Regions from separate parts of the Pseudoalteromonas sp. SR43-3 genome, predicted to be linked through region 4. Evidence: predicted binding sites of a transcription regulator. Region 4 holds the regulator's gene; each other region holds the start of a gene.
What was found. Region 4 encodes LexA, which represses DNA repair genes until DNA is damaged. Its sites were predicted from a motif close to TACTGTATNNNNATACAGTA; they were not measured.
Positions count from the first base shown of each region.

Region 1 (5,446 bases), on a different contig from region 4:
GATGTATGTATGATCAAAAGCAAATGGGTAGAAATTTAAAATTAATAAATAATTAAATTTGGGTTTCTCTAATTTAGCTACAATGCATGAATATCTAGAGTAATATTCATTGTAGGTACATTGTTATTATGGAGATATTTTTATTTACGCAGCGCCTGAGCTTAATTAACTTATCCCGCACTTGCCATAAGAAAAAGTACAAAAAAGTGCAACCATAAAAAATTCTTTAGATGATGCATCACCTTAGTATAAGTAAGCAATATAACTGAGCTTATGTATCGATGGGAAAATAATAGAACGTCATTTAACCTTTGCTAAGGCTGAATTGAGTAGTCATTAATTTCATCTTATAAAAAGCGACTTCGGTAGCTTTTTTTTCCTTTTTGTTGCTGCATACTTTATCCTACGTCATAATCTAACGTCCTATTAAAACGCGGAATTTTTATGAACTGGCTTGCACAATTACCTACCCAACGAACCCCGTGGCTTTTATTTACAGCTATCGTTTTTTTACTTGAAGTTACCGCTCTTTTCTTTCAATACAAAATGGGGTTAGCGCCTTGCATAATGTGTATATATCAACGCACTGCAGTATTAGGGTTATTAGGCGCAGGGATTGTAGGCTCAAGTAAACCACAAAGTAAAACTGTGCGTATGATAGCGTATGTTATTTGGGGAATATCGAGTGTTTGGGGATACTTAATTGCTCGCGAACATATTGATATGCAGACCACCACAGACCCTTTTGCATTTAGCTGCGAGTTTGAACCAAATTTCCCATCATTTATGCCACTACATGAATGGATACCTAGCTTTTTTCAAGCTACCGGGGATTGTGGAAATATAGATTGGCAGTTTGTTGGCATGAGCATGCCTGCTTGGATGGAAGTGATATTTGGGATTTTCTCACTAACGCTATTTATTATAATTATTGCCCGTTTATCAATTAAAAAGTCGATTTGATATGTTTACATTTTTTTCAAGCCAATTAGACCAGCTTAAGCATTTAAAAGTACGCCAGCGTCAAGACGTAATTGCGCTTGCATTAAGTCAGCTATCGCCAACTGATAAAGTTCTATTGCGTATTATAAAACTGCTATTACTTAGCCCACTATTTTTAATATTCACTGTATTTAAAGGTTGGATATTAATACCATTTTTGATACTTGGCGGATTGTGCTATCCACTATTAACTACACCTATTGAGATTAACTTTGCTAAAAAGCACTTAAGCGATGCACTAAAACAATTTAATCAGGGCGCCTAGCACCCTGATTACTATTTAGAAATATTAAAGTGTAAGTTTCCCCTCTAATTTAGCTAAAAGCTTTTTGCCAATCCCTTTAACTTGCGATAAATCACTAACGCTTTTAAATTCGCCATTTTCTTCACGATAATCCACAATTGCCTGCGCTTTTTTCTTACCTATACCAGGTAACTTAGCAAGCATCTCTGCATCAGCATTATTTATACTAATTGTCTCAGCTTGAGGCATTTGCTTAGTTACTTCTGATAATTGTGCATACGCGGTAGTCGCGGGTAGTAAACATAATAAACTTATGATGAGTAAATTTTTTAATGTTTTCATTAAACTTGTCCTTATTCTTCTTTTCTTAATTTTGAGTATTGCTCAGGAAATCAATAAATAAGGAACTGTAAAGTTCATCACTTAAAGTGTACCTAAACGCATTATCACTATGATCCGAAATCCTGAAAATGCAGCTGGTACAACAAAGTGATTGCTTAACTAAAGTAAAGTTACCGTTTTTTGTCAAATTTAAGACACCTAAAAATTAATACTTCGCGCTTGCAAATTTACTTACAAACCATTACTGTACATAAAAACAGTAATCTAATGGTTTTTTAAAAACCACGGTGCCAAGCAATTTTGCAGGAGAAATCATGGCTGTTGTTGTTAAATATGTTGTAGAACGAAACGGAGTCGAGCGTATGACGTTTACTACCAAAAAAGAAGCTGATGCTTATGACAAGATGCTCGATATAGCAGAATCACTTGAGCTGATGCTAGAAAAGGTAGACGTACCGCTTAGTGAGCAACAAATTGAATCACTTGCTTTAGAAATAGCGAAAAGCAAAGATGATTTTATGACCATATTAAAAGGTGGCAAAGATCCAGCTGTTACCAAAGCGCCAGCAAAAAGTAAAAAGTCAGATAACGTTGCATCAATTGAAGATAACAACGATAAAAAAGTAAGTTAATTCATAGAATGCTCCCTCCTCGAACGGGACAAACTAAATAAAAAAGGGAGCAACTAAGTTGCTCCCTTTTTTATTATACTAATTCGCTTAATTAAATGATCTCTTTAGGGTGGAAAAACGTGTTGATAGCTAGGCAAAAATTCGATATTTAGTTGTACTAAATGAGAATTTTTTAACGCCGGTAGCAACACGTTTAGCCCCGCAAAATGATTAAGTATTATTGCGGATTGGTATTAATTACTACTCACTTTAAAATAAGTAGTAATTGCTAATTAAAGCTCTTTTTCTACTTCATCAAATAAAGCAGTGATGTTTTGCTCAGGCTCTTTTGTTACTAAGCTAACAACAACAATTGCAATACTCGCTAAAATAAAGCCCGGTACTATTTCGTACATAAAGCTACTTAAGCTTTCACCATTGATAGTAAATGGTCCATATATCCAAATTAGCACAGTAAATGCGCCTACTAACATACCAGCTAACGCACCAGCAAAGTTCATGCGTTTCCAATAAAGGCTAAACAATACAAGTGGTCCAAACGCAGCACCAAAGCCAGCCCACGCATTACTTACTAGGTCTAAAATAGAGCTATCTCTGTCGTAAGCTAAATAAATAGCGAACATAGCAACTACGGCAACACTTATACGGCCAACAGCAACTAGCTCTTTATCACTGGCGTCTTTACGTAAGAATGTTTTATAGAAATCTTCTGTTAATGAACTTGAACTAACCAATAATTGAGATGAGATAGTACTCATAATCGCAGCCAAAATTGCAGCAAGTAAAAAGCCAGCAATAAGTGGGTGGAACAGCAACTCAGAAAGAATTAAGAAAATTGTTTCAGGGTCTTCAACTACAATGTTGTTCTCATAAGTATAAGCTGCACCAAATATACCAGTACCAACAGCACCAATGGCAGCAACAATCATCCATGTCATACCAATACGGCGTGCTTTAGGCATATCTTTAACACTACGCACCGACATAAAACGAACAATGATATGTGGTTGGCCAAAATAACCTAAACCCCAAGCCATTGCAGAAATAATACCTAATGCAGAACCTGCACCAATCCAGTTAAGCATATCTGGATTTACGCTATGTAAAGTTGATTCTAAAGGTTGTTCAAGCAAAGAGTATGCAACCGTTGGTACTAGAATAAGTGCAATGAACATAATACAACCTTGCACAAAGTCAGTTAAGCTTACAGCTAAAAAACCACCAAACAAGGTATATAAAACAACTACGCCCGTTGTAATGTATAAACCCATCTCATAAGTTAAACCAAACGAGCTTTCAAACAATTTACCACCAGCGACAACACCAGATGAAGTATAAAGAGTAAAGAAAACAATAATTACCACAGCTGATACAACACGTAATAAGTTGGATTTATCATTGAAGCGATTTGAAAAGTAATCTGGGATGGTTATAGAGTCATTTGCTTTTTCAGTGTAAACACGTAATCTCGGTGCAACTAACAGATAGTTTAACCAAGCACCAATCACCAAGCCAATTGCTATCCATGTACTACTAAAACCAGTAACAAACATCGCACCAGGTAGGCCCATTAAAATCCAGCCACTCATATCAGATGCACCTGCAGACAGTGCAGCTACACTTGGAGATAGATTTCGTCCACCTAACATGTAACCAGATACATCGTCAGTAGATTGCTTATATGCATATAGTCCGATACCTAACATTACAATAAAATATAATGCTAGTGAAATAATCATTCCTGTTTCCAAATTAGCCTCCGCATAATTATTAATAATAGGCTTTAATCCAAATAATGACTCTTAAAATTTTATAGTTAAGACACTATTGGGGTAAAAACCATTCTCGCTGACTATATCATGCTTGATAATAAAATCTCCAACTTGTTGCCCTCACCTGATACAAAAATACTCATGTTGAATAATTTTAAAGCGAATTGGTGAAATATAATAAATTAAATACTAGAAACACCTTAATTTTTAATGATAATTTATTAATCTAGCAAATATACGTAATGCTATTTTGAGTCTTTTGCCATATATTATTACAATACCCAATTACATTACTCTTACGGAACTGTTTATGTATTTTTACGCTGCACGCCAACCTATTTTAGACAGAGATAAAAAGCTCATCGGGTATGAACTTTTATTTCGCGATGGCGTTGATAACGTATTTCCTGATATAGATGGTGACGAGGCAACTACACGACTAATTGAAGGTAGTCAGTTTAATTTCGGCTTAGAAGATTTAACCGACAATAAACCCGCCTATATAAATTTCACCCTAGAAACGCTATCAAAGGGCTACCCAACACTATTGGGCAAAGATACTGTAGTTGTAGAAATCCTTGAAACTGTGCAACCTGGGAAGCGATTATTAGCCATAGTGAAAGATCTAAAAGATAAAGGTTACACTATTGCTCTTGATGACTATATTCATCAGCCTGTTTGGCGCCACTTTTATCCATTTATTGATATTATTAAAATAGACTTTTTAGCATCTGATATAGATACAATAAAAACGGTTCTTAATGATTTAAAACTGCACTCGCATATTAAGTTACTTGCCGAAAAAGTAGAAACCTATGAAATTTACCAACAAGCTCTAGAGCTTGGTTTTGATTATTTCCAAGGATTTTTCTTCTCAAAACCTGAAATGGTACAAAGTAAGGCTCTACCGCCTTCAGAAATGGCATTAGCTGAATTACTTTACGAAACATCAAGCGTTGATATGGATCTTAAAAAAATCACTGATGTGTTTGAGCGTGATGTAAACCTATCTTACAAATTACTTAGGTATTCAAATTCTGCTGCCTTTGCAAGGCGTGCTGAAATAAGTACCATTAAGCAAGCCCTTATAGTGCTTGGTGCTAACGAAATTAAAAAACTATTATCATTATTATTTGCAGCGCAAGTATCAGCAGATAAACCTGTAGAGCTAATTAGGCTATCGCTTACGCGCGCTCGTTTTGGTGAGTTACTCGCTATATCCCATGGACAATTTAAAGATACCGGCATGGCATTTTTAACCGGTATGATGTCTCTTATGGATGCTATTTTAGATGAGAGTATGGAAAGCGTTATGAAAAAGCTTCCACTTTCGAATGACATAAAAGCAGCGTTATTAAACGATGAAGGCTTGCTGGCAAAATATTTAAACTTAGTTAAGTATTATGAACAAGCTAACTGGTCAGCCGCAAACGAATTAACGAAAGAGCTAAACC
Region 1 is NZ_JACJEC010000005.1:195,201-200,646, forward strand. It holds gene dsbB (disulfide bond formation protein DsbB) at 445-963, shown strand; gene H5088_RS08920 (DUF6170 family protein) at 965-1,267, shown strand; gene H5088_RS08925 (helix-hairpin-helix domain-containing protein) at 1,292-1,588, opposite strand; gene H5088_RS08930 (YebG family protein) at 1,903-2,220, shown strand; gene putP (sodium/proline symporter PutP) at 2,493-3,971, opposite strand; gene H5088_RS08940 (EAL and HDOD domain-containing protein) at 4,303-5,446, shown strand, end outside.
Region 1: H5088_RS08930 (YebG family protein) is a predicted target of LexA. The motif match lies at 1,831-1,850, and genes of this name have one in related genera.

Region 2 (5,446 bases), on a different contig from region 4:
GCTATAGGCTGTTTTTAATTAAAAAAACAAAACATTTTTTACTATGCCAATAAATTACTCTGACCATCAATTAAAACTAAGTTTAAAGAATTCTAAAGTACTTATAGTTGACGATCAGTTATTAAGCTTAATCGTATTGAAAAAAATATTATCTGAGCATTTTAATGTGACAACAGCTGGAAGTGGTGAAGAAGCAATTGAAATTTGTAATGTAAATGTACCCGATATAGTCCTACTCGATATTAGTATGGGTGGAATGAGTGGTATTGATACATGTTTAAAATTAAAAAATAATACTGAAACACAGGATATCCCAGTTATTTTTGTTACATCCTTTGAAAACGAAGAAGAAGAGTGTTGGGAAGCCGGAGCTGTTGATTTTATTAAAAAGCCGATTGTAAAAGAAACACTATTTAGAAGGGTTCGTGCCCATATAACGTTAAAATTACAACACGACTTACTCAATCAAAAAGTATTTTTAGATGATTTAACTAAAGTATTCAATCGCCGTTATTTTGATGCACATTTTTCTAAAATGGAACGAAGCGCCTTACGAGAAAAAGTTGACTATGCATTATTACTCATCGATATAGATTATTTTAAGCAATACAATGATATCTATGGTCATGTGCAGGGGGATACGGTGTTAAACCTAGTAGCACAAACTATTACTAATAGTTTGCAAAGGCCAACCGATTTTGTTGCGCGTTATGGCGGCGAAGAGTTTGTAGTTGTTCTACCGCATACAAGCACTGAAGGTGCAATTTGTGTTGCTGATAAAATTAAACAGAATGTGGCCGATTTAGGAATATTACACAAATATTCAGAATATGATTTTGTGACTATTAGTATTGGCGGTGCAACCCTACAACCATACGTAAATAACAAAAACACGTTGCAGATCGCAGATGAAAAAATGTATGAGTCTAAAATGCAAGGGCGTAACAAAGTGTGTTTTTAAGTTTAGTTAGCTAATAAATCACTCTGCCACTTAAAAACACCTTTTAGGTGATAAATATTAAATAAGATTATTTATTACATGCTATGACATTTTTTGTACTTTTTATTGCTACCGCATGGGCAGTTATCATTTCTGCCTACTTTAATATCTTCAACAGGATATATAGTGCCATCTAAATAACGCCATTGAGTGTTTTCTTTAATAAACTGCGATTTTTCATGAAGCTCACAAAATAAGTTTTGATAAAAATATTGGGCTTTAAATTCTACAGTTCCAGTATCGCCATCATGGCTTGAGTCAATTAAATCAAGATTTATAAATCGACAGCTGTTAGCAAAATCATTGATTTCTTTAACCGGATTCTCAGCTTGTTTTTCTTTTGCGTAGGTTTGATAAACATATTTTGCATTTTTAATAACATAAGCGCTGAATCGTGAGCGCATAAGTTGTTCAGGAGTGTCAGCTTGCTTTACAGATAAGTGAAGCGGCTCGCAGCAATCGGCATAATTGTGCCCACTGCTGCAAAAACATAATGTGGTATTGAGTGAAGTCATAATAATAATACAGAATCTAAAACATTAGTTTAACAAGCTTATTGAGCGAGTGGTATCTCTGTTGTTTGAGCGTTTTTAGTAAAACAGTATAGTTTTGTATTCGTTTTACTTAAATCGAACGATAGATTTGTAAGTAGTTGGTTATTAACTATATCGGTCCATGTAATTACCGCTGCAAAGTTTCCATTATGTAACGCAGAATTTAATACATACTCTAAATTTACTAGGTGCTTCTGTCTAATAACAAGTAATTTGCTTGTATCAATAGAGCATGAGTCAAGTAAAGCTTTGCTAGGTACATGATCTGGCGCAATTAGTAACGTCCATGCATTAGAGCTATTGTATTGGTGTAATACTTTTAAAAGCTCAAAGGTCGCTGAAATTTCATCTTCAATTTGGATCAAATTTACGCAATCGCTTTGCTCGTCTTGTTGGTAACTTTTAACTGTTCTTACGGTAATAGGCTGTAACATAATTTCACTCACTGGGTTTTTATACAGTATTCATATACAGTAGTTTATACAGTGCTTTCGTGCAAGCATTTTATGCTATTTATTTGTACAGTTATTCAGCCTTTGATCATTGTTTTTTATTTTTAAATCTATAATTCTTTATTAATCAACTTGTTATAGGTTTGTTTTTGAGAAGGTATTTCAAAAATAAATTTTTGAGTAATGTTTTAATTTGTGGGTTTTATACTGAGTAGGAGTATCTTTGTAACTATATACAGTATTTTTCAACACTGTATACAGTACTTATAACTTAGTTGGTTTATGTGTCTTCACTGGTGCGAGGGATCATATGAGAAAACTGGAGTTGGTGGATTTGTTCGTACAAACTTGCTGCATAACATTGAGCATCTTTAAATCGCTTAGTTTCGATATGTTTGCGTATATCTGTAACCGCTGCAGTGGCAGGTGCGTATCCTTGGCTACTCGCTAAGCTCAACCAAGCTACAGCATGAAATACACTTTGTGGCACGCCTTCACCTTTTACAAAAAATAAACCTAAATAAAACTGTGCTCTATGGTTCCCTGCCATTGCAGCAAGGCGCATCCATTTTGCAGCCAATGGAGCTTGATTATTTTTTAAATAATATAGGGCTTTATTAATAGTACTTTGCTCATCTTTTTTATTATCAATGGGCGCGGCGCTGCTTTCTGGTTGAGTAACAAAACCTAAAATGTTGTCTAGCTGTTGCTCTAAGTCTTGCTCACAAGGTGTTGTTTTAAGCATATTGGTTCATTTATTATTTTAACTACTTTAACAGTTTAGTATATAGCAAGGTAAAATGTCCTGTAAAAGATAATTTTTATGTTAAAATCTCGTCACTTTTTACTATCACAAGTTTATTATGTTTGAAGCCTTATTTAAACTCAGCGAAAATAACTCAACAGTTAAACGCGAATGCGTTGCTGGCCTAACGACCTTTATCACTATGGTATACATTGTATTTGTAAACCCGGCTATGCTTGCTGAGGCAGGGATGGACCAAGGGGCTGCATTTGTAGCTACCTGTATAGCAGCTGCGATAGGCTGTTTTATAATGGGTTTGTGGGCTAATTATCCATTAGCATTAGCGCCTGGCATGGGACTAAATGCCTTTTTTACGTATGGCGTCGTATTAGGAATGGGTTATACCTGGCAAGCCGCATTAGGGGCTGTTTTTATGTCGGGTTGTATATTTTTATTTTTAAGCTTATTTAAAGTCAGAGAATGGATTATTAATGCCATACCTCTGGTGCTCAAGCGAGCTATCGCAACAGGTATAGGTGCTTTTTTAGCCTTAATTGCCCTTAAAAATGCAGGCATTATTGTCTCAAGCCCAGCAACATTAGTGCAATTGGGCGACATTACTTCCCCAGGCCCATTATTGGCTATATTAAGCTTTTTTGTAATTGCAGCGCTTTTATACCGCGATTTTAAAAGCGGTGTACTTATTAGTATTTTATTAGTGACTGGCATTGCACTAAGTTTAGGGCTAGTTGAATATCACGGTGTTATGGCTATGCCACCATCAATAATGCCTACTTTTATGCAACTAGATTTTGCCGCCGCTTTTGATATATCAATGATGAGTGTTATTTTTGCATTCTTGTTTGTCGATCTTTTTGATACTTCGGGTACATTAGTTGCGGTCACTCAAAAAGCTGGTTTAGCTGATGAAAAAGGTAACATGCCTCGTTTAGGGCGCGCTCTAAGTGCTGACAGCTCTGCAACAATTGCAGGTGCGATGCTAGGCACGTCTACGACTACATCGTATATAGAATCGGTTGCTGGTGTTTCTGTTGGCGGACGTACTGGCTTAACGGCTGTAGTTGTAGGTATTTGCTTTTTACTAATGATGTTTTTTGCACCGCTTGCACAAATGGTACCGGCTTATGCTACGGCAGGTGCTATTTTATATGTCGCTGTACTGATGTTACAAAATTTAAAGTTTGTAAATTGGGATGATATGACCGATGCAATTCCTGTTACTGTGGTATTACTAATGACACCATTAACGTTTTCGATTGCGCACGGTATTGCACTTGGTTTTATATCTTATACGGCGGTAAAAGTATTGTGTGGTAAGCAAGATCAAATCAGTATTAGTGTTTGGATATTAACAGCCTTGTTTGTTTTCAAGTTTGCATTTTTGTCTTAATGACTAACAAATAGACAAAAAAGCCTGCATAAATTTAATTTGTGCAGGCTTTTTTAATGCTTTTATAAAAGAATTACCATTTCTTTTTAGGAGCAAACAATATATCTAAGTCGTCTTGCTCTTCTTCTGTTTTCTTTTTAAGTGCGCTTGCATTAGAAGCTCTTAGTTCAACACTAATTGCTTCTAAGTAACCTTCAACTTCTTGGCGTTTTGTTGTTACATATTCATCGGTGTATGTAACTGCATTGAGCGTTGCCTGTGCTTTTTCAAAATACTGTCTTGCTGAGCCAACCATACTCGCTGAGCGGGCAGATAAGCCACGTTTTATTTGGCTTTCGATATTAATACGCAGTTGTAGTTTTTCAAGACGTTTATCTTCTAAAACAAAAACTTGGCTATCAATACGGCCTTTACTGTGTTCAGATCGTAAAATTGAGCGTAATTTTTTAATACCTTGAATTAGGCCAACAAGCTGTTTGTCATTATTGGGTAACGTTAGGGCTTCACTGCTGTTGTCTAGAACTGCATTGGTGAGGTGCGTTTTAGCCTCACCTAAGCGGCTTTTAAGTGCTTTAGATGTTGGCGAATTAGTAACCATCGTATTTAATGCTTCATAAATACGGCGTTGCAATACACGGATTATATTTTCAGAAAGAGGTATATTGGCACTATTCATTAGTGCTTCTTCTGTTTCTTCTATTATAGCTTTTTGTTTTGTTAGCTCTTTGCGGCGTTCCGCTTCTTGTTTTTCTTTGTGTTGTTGTACAGCACTTACCCAAAGTGCAATCACAATCAATGCAACTATAAGCACTATTATAATAGAAACGATCATGGTGTAATTCTCGGATATATAACCTAATTATTTAATCTTACATTAAATATACGTTAACAGGGTAGCTTTGCGCCGATTAACTTAAAAAATACACCAAAAAATTGATAGGTTGAGCTCTTTATAAACCGTAGTCACCCTAAGGGCTTATAAACTAAAGCTGAATAAACATCGCTACCTCAAGCATATTTATTATGCTAGCCTTGAGCTCTAATCAGATAATTGCACACCTAAAGACCTAAAGTGATATTTTACGTAAATAACACTTGGTTTTAAGCGGTATTGCCTTTATAAATAATATGAATAATAACGTTAAAATTTGCAGCCATGAAATTACAACAACTCAGATACATCGTAGAAGTACAAAATCATAAATTAAATGTTTCAGCGACTGCTGAGAGTTTATTTACCTCGCAGCCAGGAATTTCTAAACAAGTACGCATGTTAGAAGATGA
Region 2 is NZ_JACJEC010000006.1:86,912-92,357, reverse strand. It holds gene H5088_RS09745 (diguanylate cyclase) at 44-961, shown strand; gene H5088_RS09740 (YchJ family protein) at 1,036-1,515, opposite strand; gene H5088_RS09735 (SulA-like leucine-rich domain-containing protein) at 1,554-1,988, opposite strand; gene H5088_RS09730 (tetratricopeptide repeat protein) at 2,287-2,751, opposite strand; gene H5088_RS09725 (NCS2 family permease) at 2,870-4,162, shown strand; gene H5088_RS09720 (hypothetical protein) at 4,236-4,994, opposite strand; gene cysB (HTH-type transcriptional regulator CysB) at 5,319-5,446, shown strand, end outside.
Region 2: H5088_RS09735 (SulA-like leucine-rich domain-containing protein) is a predicted target of LexA. The motif match lies at 2,011-2,030, and genes of this name have one in related genera.

Region 3 (5,446 bases), on a different contig from region 4:
CATAAAAGAAATCGTTTTTAAACTGCTTTTTTAGGGGTTGGAGAATTGTACTTTTGTCACTCAAGCATTTAACCACAAGCGCCGAATGTTCAGCGGTGCTTTTATCGCGTTGATAACCTAATTTTACAGTATCAAACCCTAGGTTTTGCCAAAAATTAAGTAACTGCGCTGTTGCGCCAAAGCTTGCACCAAGCCAACTACATTGGCTTTTTACCTGCGACTCGCAATAACTAAGTAACTTTTTACCAAGTCCTATATTGTGGGAACTCGGATCAATCGCTATTCGTACAACGCGGGCGCTCAGTTGTGTTAAACAGTCATTATTAAAGCTAAGTTGTGAGAGTGCTTGCGCCATTAAATGTCCTTGCGGACGGCGCTCTCCACTTATAACTTGTAGGGCAAGTTCTTCACTCAAACCACCTTCTATGGCGATTAAGCATACGCCAACTAATTGATTATTAATTTTGCTAATAAATAGTCTTTGCGATGGTGCGTCTAGTAGTTGGCGTAAGTCGTTGACACTACTTTGATAGTGAGCCAGAGCAAGTAGGGCAATAACTTGCTGCAGTAAAGATTCATTGTTTACAAGAGATTGCTGAGTTACTTCGCTATGAATTGGCTGCTCTAATTCATTACTACTTAACTCTATATATTGTGCATCGAGTGCTAGTAGTGTGCGAATGTGTTGCTCAAGAGGATCGTGTTTAGCAAAGCGCAGTGGCTCATCAAGTGTTACAACTTTAGAGGCTTTATAGTGCGCTTTAATATAGTTACTAAAGCGAATGGTATAACCCCTACCATTGCCTTCATACCCAACCAGAGTGCTTGCAAATACTATACGAGGGTAATGAGCTAGCATTTGTAGTAATAACGGAACAGGGATTGCTGCAGCTTCATCAACGAGTAGTAAATCGCACTCAGGTAGTGTGTTTAATAACGCGTCAGGTGCAACGTAGTGCAAGTTGGCGAGCTGTTTATGTTCAGCGTTGTATTGAAGGCTTAACTCTTGGGCTAAATGTTTGAAGCTGCTATGGGTCGCTTTAAACTGAGTGCTGCAAATAATTACTTTTTTATCAGTTAGTTTTGCCGTTGCTAAGCCAAGTGCTGCCGACTTACCTCTGCCTCTATCAGCATTAATAAGTAAAGGCCTGTTGGCACGACCGTTGGCTACTTTTACTATTTGATCAACGCAGTTTTGCTGTGGTTGATAATCAATTTTATTATGAGCTACATAGCTGGCGTTATTACTAATACAGCCACTTTTTTCACTCAAATGAAAAGCGGGTAACGGTTTAATAATAGTCGCGAAACGTTGATTAAATAAGCTGTAGTCAATGCTCTGACCGTGTGATTGCACTGTACTTAATGCGGGATCTTGCCAAGAGGCTAAATCATCTAGTTCGGGCAGTAATAAAAACAGTATACCGCCTGCTTTAACGGTGCCGGCAAGTGCTGCAAGTTTATCAGGGTGCAAACCACTAAAACCATCGTAAACAGCATGGGCAAATTCTTGCCCTAAAATTTGGTGAGTGCGGGTAGGCCAGTATGAATTTTTAGGCGCACACTGCTTTGATACAACAAGTGTATTGTTTTCATCTATTAATGAGTTGAGTAATTCATAACACCAAACTGAGCTGCCAGTAATTAGCACTAGCTGACGATGATATGCGTCAGCTAGTTGTTGCTCTAACTCATTTAGGTGTGTTTTATACCGCTTGTAATCGTGCATAAGCCGTTACTAACCATTTACTACCAAGGTCGTCAAAGTTAACTTGTACGCGAGATTGCGCGCCACTGCCTTCGTAATTAAGTACGGTACCAATACCAAACTTAGCATGCAAAACTCGTTGTCCTAAGTTAAAGCCACTGTCTTCAAATGCGGCATGGCTAACTGATGCGCTAAAACGCCCAGCGGCAGGTGGGCGAGAAACCTGTGTTTTAATACGGATTTCTTCTACGCAGTCTTCAGGGATTTCGCGTAAAAAGCGAGATGGGCTATGGTATTTTTCTTGCCCGTATAAACGGCGACTCTCAGCATGGCTAATGTATAACTTATCCATTGCTCGTGTCATGCCTACATAACAAAGGCGGCGCTCTTCTTCTAAGCGACCCGACTCTTCGTTGCTTTGCTGAGAAGGGAACATGCCTTCTTCTACGCCTACCATAAACACTAGCGGAAACTCTAACCCTTTAGCTGAGTGAAGCGTCATCATTTGTACGGCGTCTTCGTGTTCTTCTGCTTGTCCTTCACCTGACTCAAGTGACGTATGGGCTAAAAAGCCTTGTAAAGGTGAGCTGTACTCTTCGTCTTCAGGCAGCTCATACTGATCACAAGCGCTAATTAGCTCTTCTAAGTTTTCTACACGAGCACGGCCTTTTTCACCTTTTTCGGCTTGGTACATTGCCATCAAGCCTGAGGTTTGAATTGTGTACTTGGCTTGCTCATGCAAAGTTAGGTCGCTAATTTTATCTTCTATTTGTTCAACGAGTTCTACAAACTTACTTACTGCACCAGAAGCACGACCAGATAAATGCTGTTGTTCTACAATTGCTTTTGCGGCATACCAAAGCGGTAACGATTCTGCTCGTGCACAATCGCGTATATGGCTCAATGTTTTATCGCCAATACCGCGTGCTGGCGTATTAATTACACGCTCAAACGCGGCATCGTCTTGACGATTACCTACTAGGCGTAAGTACGACAACGCATCTTTAATTTCTTGTCGTTCGAAGAATCGCATACCCCCATAAATACGGTATTTTAAGCCTTCTTGCAGCATGGCCTCCTCGAGTACACGAGATTGCGCGTTACTACGGTATAAAATTGCGGCATCTTGTAGGGCATTACCTGCATTTAACCAGCTTCGTAGTTTGCTACTTACAAAGCGTGCTTCGTCTAACTCATTAAATGCCGCATAAATAGAAATTGGCTCGCCATCGTTACCGTCGGTCCATAAGCTTTTACCCATACGCTCTGAGTTATTTTGAATTAATGCATTAGACGCTTTCAAAATAGTTGCTGTTGAACGGTAGTTTTGTTCAAGACGAATGGTTTCTGCGCTAAAGTCAGTTAAAAATCGTTTAATATTTTCGATTTTAGCACCGCGCCAACCGTAAATACTTTGGTCATCGTCGCCTACAATCATGATACTGCTTGTATCGCCTGCAAGTAACTTTAACCAAGCATATTGAATGGTATTTGTATCTTGGAACTCGTCTACGAGCATATGTGCAAAGCGTTGCTGATAATGACGCAGTAACGTTGGGTTATTTTTTAACACTTCGTAGCTGCGTAGTAATATTTCGGCAAAATCTACTAGGCCTGCTCTATCACAGGCCTCTTGGTAGGCGGCGTAAACACGCAGCATCATTTGCTCGTTAATATCGTATGCTTGAATATCTTTAGGGCGAAGTGCTTCATCTTTTTTAGCGCTGATGTACCAGCCAAATTGTTTGGCGGGCCATTTTTTATCATCGATATTCATCGATTTTAATAAGCGCTTTATCATCCGAAGTTGATCGTCAGAGTCTAAAATTTGAAAGGCTTCTGGTAAGTTAGCTTCACGGTGATGAGCACGTAAAATACGATGCGACAAACCATGGAACGTACCAATCCACATACCACCTACAGGGGCTTTTAGTGTTTCTTCAACGCGGCTGCGCATTTCTTTAGCCGCTTTATTAGTAAAGGTTACGGCAAAAATACTGTAAGCAGATGCTTGCTCAACTTGCATAAGCCACGCAATACGATGAACTAACACTCGTGTTTTACCAGACCCAGCACCTGCTAATACCAGCATGTTTTGTAGTGGGGCTGCAACGGCATCGCGTTGTTTGTCATTTAAGCCATCGAGTAATTGTGAAACGTCCATCGTTACGCCTTTTTAATCAATATTGTGGGCAGTATAACAGGTGTTTTTGTTAGGCTAAATAAAATACTGTTTTTATAAACAGCTATTTATAAAATAGCCTTAAAAACGAGTAACTTGATAATTTTTTGAACAAACAAAAAAGCGTAAAAGCATAACAAAAATTGCTAATTTGACCTAAAGTTAGCAAAATTTACTAACTCTCTAAATCTAGGGCAATTTAACTATTTGATTTGTAAGCTTTAATAAATTGGCATAAAGTGTGTAAGTAAATAATTATAAAATCAAATAAATACAGAGGTTAGTATGGCAGATCAAGGTTCTGGCGGTAACGTAATCGCAGCATTATGTAATATATTTTTTCCTGGTTTAGGGCAGTTAGTGCAAGGGCGTATTTTAGCGGCTATATTTTTTGCACTCGCTATTATAATAAGTTACGCACTAATTTATGTGCTTGTAGGCTTTGTACTTGTGCCTATTATTTACTTATGGTCGATCATTGACGCAGCGCGTTATAGATCGCGAAGTTAACGGTTTTAAAGTTGAGTAAAATAGCGCCCATGTGGCGCTATTTTACTTTATATGTCCTGTGGTTTGCGGGCGTTTACGTATATAATTACTCAATTAAAGATTTACAGGCAAATCCTATGGAATATCAATTTATTCGCGACCCTATTAGTGGGCTACGTATTAAAATAAGCAGTGAACACGCTATTATTGGTCGCTGGCTAAACGAAGAAATAGGCAAAGACAAAGTAGCCATGGTGCAAGCGCTTATTGCATCGGTAAGTTCAAGCTATGAGCCGCTAACGCTAAAAGGCCAAGAAATAGATTTAATATTAACCAAAGACGAAGCACTATTTGAAGCCCATGCGCTTCATCAAGACAGCGAAGGCCTAATAGCGTATCAAGATGACGATTTAGCGCTTGAAGAAAATGGTTTAAGCAGTGGTTGTGGCTTTGAAGATTTTATTGATTTAATTGATTCATGGCATGAGTTTACGACTGGTCGTTAAGTTATATTATCTATATCCTTTTTATAAATTTATTTAGAGTAGAAAGTTTAAAATGAAAAAAGTTGAATTAAAAATTGTAAATCCTAAAGTTGGTACTGAAATTCCTATGCCTGAGTATGCTACAGATGGCTCTGCTGCTATAGACCTTAGGGCCTGTGTTGACGATATGTTACAAGTTTTACCGGGTGAGACGAAATTAATTCCTACTGGTATTGCTTTAAATATGCAGGATACTGGAATGGCTGCTACTATTTTACCTCGCTCAGGTTTAGGTCATAAACATGGGATTGTACTGGGTAATTTAGTTGGATTAATCGACTCAGATTATCAAGGTGAGTTATTCATTTCAGTATGGAATAGAGGTAATGATGAATTTGCAATAAACTCTGGTGACAGAATTGCTCAACTGATGTTTATTCCAGTACTTAAAGCTGATTTTGTACTTGTCGATGAATTTGAAGCAACAGAGCGTGGAACTGGTGGCTTTGGTCATACTGGCGTGAAGTAGCTTTCTTAGATAGATGGCGTGTATATACCACGCCACATAGCAACTTAGTTAAA
Region 3 is NZ_JACJEC010000002.1:463,692-469,137, reverse strand. It holds gene H5088_RS04520 (GNAT family N-acetyltransferase) at 1-1,729, opposite strand, end outside; gene uvrD (DNA helicase II) at 1,707-3,872, opposite strand; gene H5088_RS04510 (hypothetical protein) at 4,176-4,400, shown strand; gene H5088_RS04505 (YacL family protein) at 4,517-4,885, shown strand; gene dut (dUTP diphosphatase) at 4,938-5,393, shown strand.
Region 3: uvrD (DNA helicase II) is a predicted target of LexA. The motif match lies at 3,937-3,956, and genes of this name have one in related genera.

Region 4 (5,446 bases):
TCAGCACATTGGCCTCGGTAAGTACCTTCTTCGTTTATGTTCGTCCATGTTTCGTTTATAAAGCCGGGGTTAGCATCTTTTTTAACTGCAAAATCAGGTACCCACCAAGAGTGAATAACATCGTCAGAAGTCATTAAAAATCGTACTTTTTGATTTATTGGCAGTACAAGAGGCTTATCAACCTCAAGTAAGTAGTTAGGATTTTTATCTGCAAGATTCGCGATTTCATCTTGCGGGGTAGATAAAATAGAGTAGAACTCTACATCTTCACCCATATATTCATAATGCCATTTCCATTGCGAACCCGTAATTTTAATAGTGAGATCAGCTTTGCTGGCATCTTCCATTGCAATTAGGGTTTTAGTGGCTGGTACTGCCATAGCAATTAAAATAACAAACGGAATTGCAGTCCAAAGTATTTCTACTTTAGTGCTTTCGTGAAATTGGGCAGGTACAGCCCCTTTAGATTTACGGTGATGAATAAGTGCCCAAAACATAATTGCGAACACTATCACCCCAATCACACAACATATTATAAATATGGTCATGTGCAGCTGATATACATTATTGCTTATATCGGTTACGCCTTTGCGCATATTGTATTGGCTGTTAGCCAAAACTGGGTGCGAAAAAACACATAATATAAGCCACAAGGTAGAGGTCAGTTTACCCATGTGACGGCTCCTTTGATGCTATTGCGAATGCAAAGCGAAGAGGCATACGGCTTAAACGCCAATTCGTTATTTTTATTTTTTTAGCCAATCTTATTTAATATTGATTGGTTTTGCTGCGCCAACAACGAGTTTGTGTATATTGTGTGTTCTCAAAACTAAAAAGCTGTGAGTTATTATTAGCTCAGCACATTAACAATTAGCTAAAAAACGAACAACAAGCAAGTTTTAGTATAAAAAACAATCAGGTGATATTGAATAATTAATAAAAAATCGGTAATCAACTGGGCAACAGAAAGTTCAAAATATGAGCAAAACAAAGGGGTTTAACGCATTCGGAGGGGGGAAATATAAGTGCAAAAAAGTTTACAGCTTAAATAGTCAGTGGGCTGTTTACGCCCTATTTTTAGTACAAATTTTAAAACAAAAATGCGTACTAGTTAGTACGCATTTATAAAACTGCTTGTTTAAAAGCTATTTTTAAAGTCACATCCAATCAGCGTTTCTTATAACGCCAACGGCTAAGCCTTCAATATTAAAAGACTCATTCTCAAGATCTACTTCAATAGAGTCAAAATCGTCGTTTTCAGCATGAAGTAATACTTTACGACCCGCTTTCTCAAGACGTTTTACAGTTACGTCTTCGTCTAGGCGAGCAACAACAACTTGTCCGTTTTCAGCGGTTTGAGTACGATGTACAGCAAGTAAATCACCATCCATAATACCAATATCTTTCATGCTCATACCGTTAACGCGTAGTAAAAAATCTGCAGCCGGTTTAAACATTAATGGATCGATTTTGCAGTGACTTTCAACGTGCTCTTGCGCCAAAATAGGTGAACCAGCAGCAACACGCCCTATAAGCGGTAAACCTAATTGTTCTGGCTCTTCTTCTTCAATTAATTGAATACCACGGCTTGCACCTGGTTTCATTTTAATTGCGCCTTTTTTAGCAAGTGCTTTTAAATGTTCTTCAGCAGCATTGGCACTTTTAAAACCTAATGTTTGCGCTATTTCAGCACGTGTAGGAGGCATACCAGTGTCTTTAATAAAAACTTTAATTAGTTCGAGTATTTGAGCTTGGCGGTTCGTTAATGGTCGCATACAACTGGTTTTCCATACAGTACATTTAACTGTGAGTATATACAGTTAAATAAAAATCGCAAATTTAAATTAAGCCTTAAAATAGCTAAAGTAATTTCACTTGTGTACATTTTAGGGATATAACTAAAGCTAAGTTTATAAATGATTAAAAATGCAAAGGAGACATTATGAGTATTTGGTACCAGCCCATCACCTTAGAGCTGTGCAAGCAGTTAGAGCAAGGCATTAATGGCCAAGGAACATTAATGAAAACTATGGGGATAGAAGTCACAGAAATTGGCGATGATTATTTGGTTGCCACAATGCCGGCAATTCCTGAGCATCATAACCCAATGGGCATGGTTCACGGCGGTGCTAACGTTGTACTTGCCGAAACAGTTGCCAGCTATGCCGCTAACTTTGTTGTCGATTTTACTAAATTCTACTGTGTAGGGCAGGAAATTAGCGCAAGTCATTTAAAAGCATCTCGCAACGGCACTTTAACAGCAACGGCTAGAGCGTTTCATATTGGCAAACGTAGTTCAGTATGGGAAATAAAAATTACAAATAGCCGCAATGAGCTGTGCTGCGTATCAAAAATGACCGCAGCAGTCGTAGAGCGAAGATAGTTACTTTTCGATTGGGTAAATGGTAATTTCCATACCCGCACCAATCGCAGATATACGCAATAATGTATCTGCATCTAAGGCTTGATTAAAGCACTTAGGAGAAGTCCCTGATTCAAAACCAATATCAAACGTTCTACGTGAACAGCTTAACCATTGCTTTAGCGCGTTACGCGAACACGATTCAATAAGCTCACATATATGGTTTATGGCTTTATCAGGTGTGCTCACCTCACCTGTAGCTTCAATACGCGCTAGTTGACGGTATTCGTCTTTGTCATAATGTAAAATCGTCGCGACTTTTTTCAAGTCCGCCACTAGCAAACTAATATCTTGCTTTGATTCAAGCTCAAGATCTACATTTAAAAATTGAATTTCCGACATCGTTTCGTATTTATCCTCTAATAATTTCATTGCAAACTTTAACGCAGTTTTACCGTTATACCAAATCAACTATGCCCTAATAACCACTTTATATGGATATTTCGCAGCTTTTAAGTATTTTTTAGCATTTAAAGCTAGCTGGATATCAAACATCCAGCTCAATTAAACAGATAAGTCATGTTAGGAATTTAAGTGTAATCTTTTTTATTTTTAAATGATTACAGTAAGCTATAGTTTAAACTGCGACAAAATGTCGCAGTAACTTATCCCATTAATGTAATAAACTAGCCTCTAAAAATAATAAGACTAAAACATGAATAAAAAAATATTTAAGCATGCTCGCAAGTTACATAAATGGTTAGGTTATTTATTAGCACTACAAATTTTAGCATGGTTACTAGGTGGTTTAATTATGAGTGCACTCCCTCTTGATAAAGTTCATGGGGAGCATCTTGCTACACGTACTCTTAATAACCCATTTACGCAGGCTGATTATGTTGCCTCCCTTGACGATATTGCCTCTCAGGTGGTTAATCCAACACAAATAATTTTTGAGAACTTCTTAACTACACCACTTATTACTGTCTTTAGTAATAACGAGCAGCAAAGCTTCAATGGCATAACAGGCCGACCATTTGAACCGCCAACTAAAATACAAACTACCGCAAATGCTAAAGCACACTTACTTATTGACGCTCAAGTAACAAGCGCTGTACTACTAAAGCAAGGTATGCGAGAAGTTGGATATAAAACCAATGTTTGGCAGGTACAATTTGACGACACATTTAACACAACACTGTACTTGTCAGAAAATAATGGCAAAGTTGTTACCGTTCGCAGCACGCTGTGGCGAATATTCGACTTTTTTTGGATGTTACATATTATGGATTACGATGAGCGAGAGGATTTTAATAATCCACTGCTTATTAGCTTTTCAGCAACCGGTGTACTTTTTTGTTTAAGTGGAATATTACTACTTATACAAAATATACGACTAAAACGATTTATCCGAATTAAAAATAAGAATAAATCAAAGTAGTCATATTGGTTTTTGAGAGCTAGCGCCCACTTATCAAAGAGTAAATAAGCCTAGGGCTTATTTTATTCCAAGTGCTTAAATCGACTCAAATGTCGCTTTAACATTTCGTTTTCGAAAATCAACTCATCACGCTCATCCAGCAATTGTAAAACTAAAGCTATTGCCGACCAATCTAACGAAAAGTCATGTTGGATACGGACCGCTTTTTTAACTAAGGTCACTGCAGATACCGTAAATTGCCACTGCGTAACATGATCCCCCTCAATTGGAACCGCAATATTATGCTCAACTAGCTCATATAAAATTGCTTCGCTAATATCACTGCTCAAACATAGCTCTTTGCTAGTAAGTAAATCGTCTTTTTGTGTCACGATAATTTGCATTATGGCTTGCTCCAGTTATTACGGGGATCAAAGTGAGCTTTTTTGGCTAATTCTTCCCACAGTTTTTTACTGGCATCATCAACAGATGTTGGATTAACAATTTTAAGCACAGCAAATAAGTCACCTTTAGCTTTTTTACTCATTAATCCCTTACCTTTAATACGCAAGCGTTGACCAGACTGACTGTTAGAAGGAATAGTTAATTGGATATTACCTGTCAACGTAGGTAAATTTAGCTTTGTACCAAGAGCCGCTTCCCATGGTGCAAGAGGGACAACTATATTTAGGTTATGACCCTCAACATCAAATAATGGGTGAGGCACTAAACTAATTTGTAAATACAAGTCGCCATTTTGCCCATTCGCTGACCCTAATCCGCCTTGCCCTTTTAGTCGAATTCGCTCGCCATTTACTGAGCCTGCAGGAATTTTCACTTTAAGTGATTTTTTAATTTCAGTGACACGGCCACTGCTGTCTCGCTGCGGTAACATAAAGTCAACAGGCTTAACGGTATCAACTAAAGTCTCTTCAAGAAAAATTGGGAACTCTATTTCCACATCTTGTCCTTTTTGCGCGCGAGCGGCGTTACTTCTGCTCTGCCCGGAACGATCGAATCCACCAGCTCCGCCAAACATTGAATTAATAAAGTCAGAAAACTCTTGGTCGGTTTGAGGATCGCTTTGCTGATAATTACTTTGCGAAGAGGCATTGTTACCACCATAATGGCCTTGCTGTTGACGAGAACGATTTTGTTGATGACGACGTAACTTGTCGTATTTTACACGTTCTTCTTTGTTATGAATGACTTCGTAAGCTTCTGCTATTTCTTTAAACTTATCTTCTGCTTGAGGCTCTTTGCTTACATCTGGGTGATATTTTCTGGCTAACTTTTTATAAGCAACTTTAACCGCTTTATCATCTGCATCAGGCGATATTCCAAGCACTGCATAATAATCAACAAATTTCATTTGCAATCCAAATCCTCATATTGAGTAAGCTTTAAGCATACTCCTTAACGGGTAACCTTGTGTGGTTAAAATACGATAAATAGTGAGAAATAAATGAATAGTGAAAATAACTTTGAGTAAAAAATTAATCAGGCACTTTTTAGTAATATAAGCGTTGGCCTTAAGTTAACTTTATCTTTTATCTTCAAGGCTTTAAACTGCCTATTCCTGTAGTTCACATTTGTGATGGATATGACTCGATTTATTCTGGCCTTATTGGCTTGTTGTGTGTGCGTTTCGGTATCAGCTGAAC
Region 4 is NZ_JACJEC010000013.1:10,569-16,014, reverse strand. It holds gene coxB (cytochrome c oxidase subunit II) at 1-674, opposite strand, end outside; gene lexA (transcriptional repressor LexA) at 1,158-1,775, opposite strand; gene H5088_RS14155 (PaaI family thioesterase) at 1,943-2,383, shown strand; gene H5088_RS14150 (hypothetical protein) at 2,384-2,764, opposite strand; gene H5088_RS14145 (hypothetical protein) at 3,078-3,803, shown strand; gene H5088_RS14140 (chaperone modulator CbpM) at 3,866-4,186, opposite strand; gene H5088_RS14135 (DnaJ C-terminal domain-containing protein) at 4,186-5,154, opposite strand; gene H5088_RS14130 (endonuclease) at 5,386-5,446, shown strand, end outside.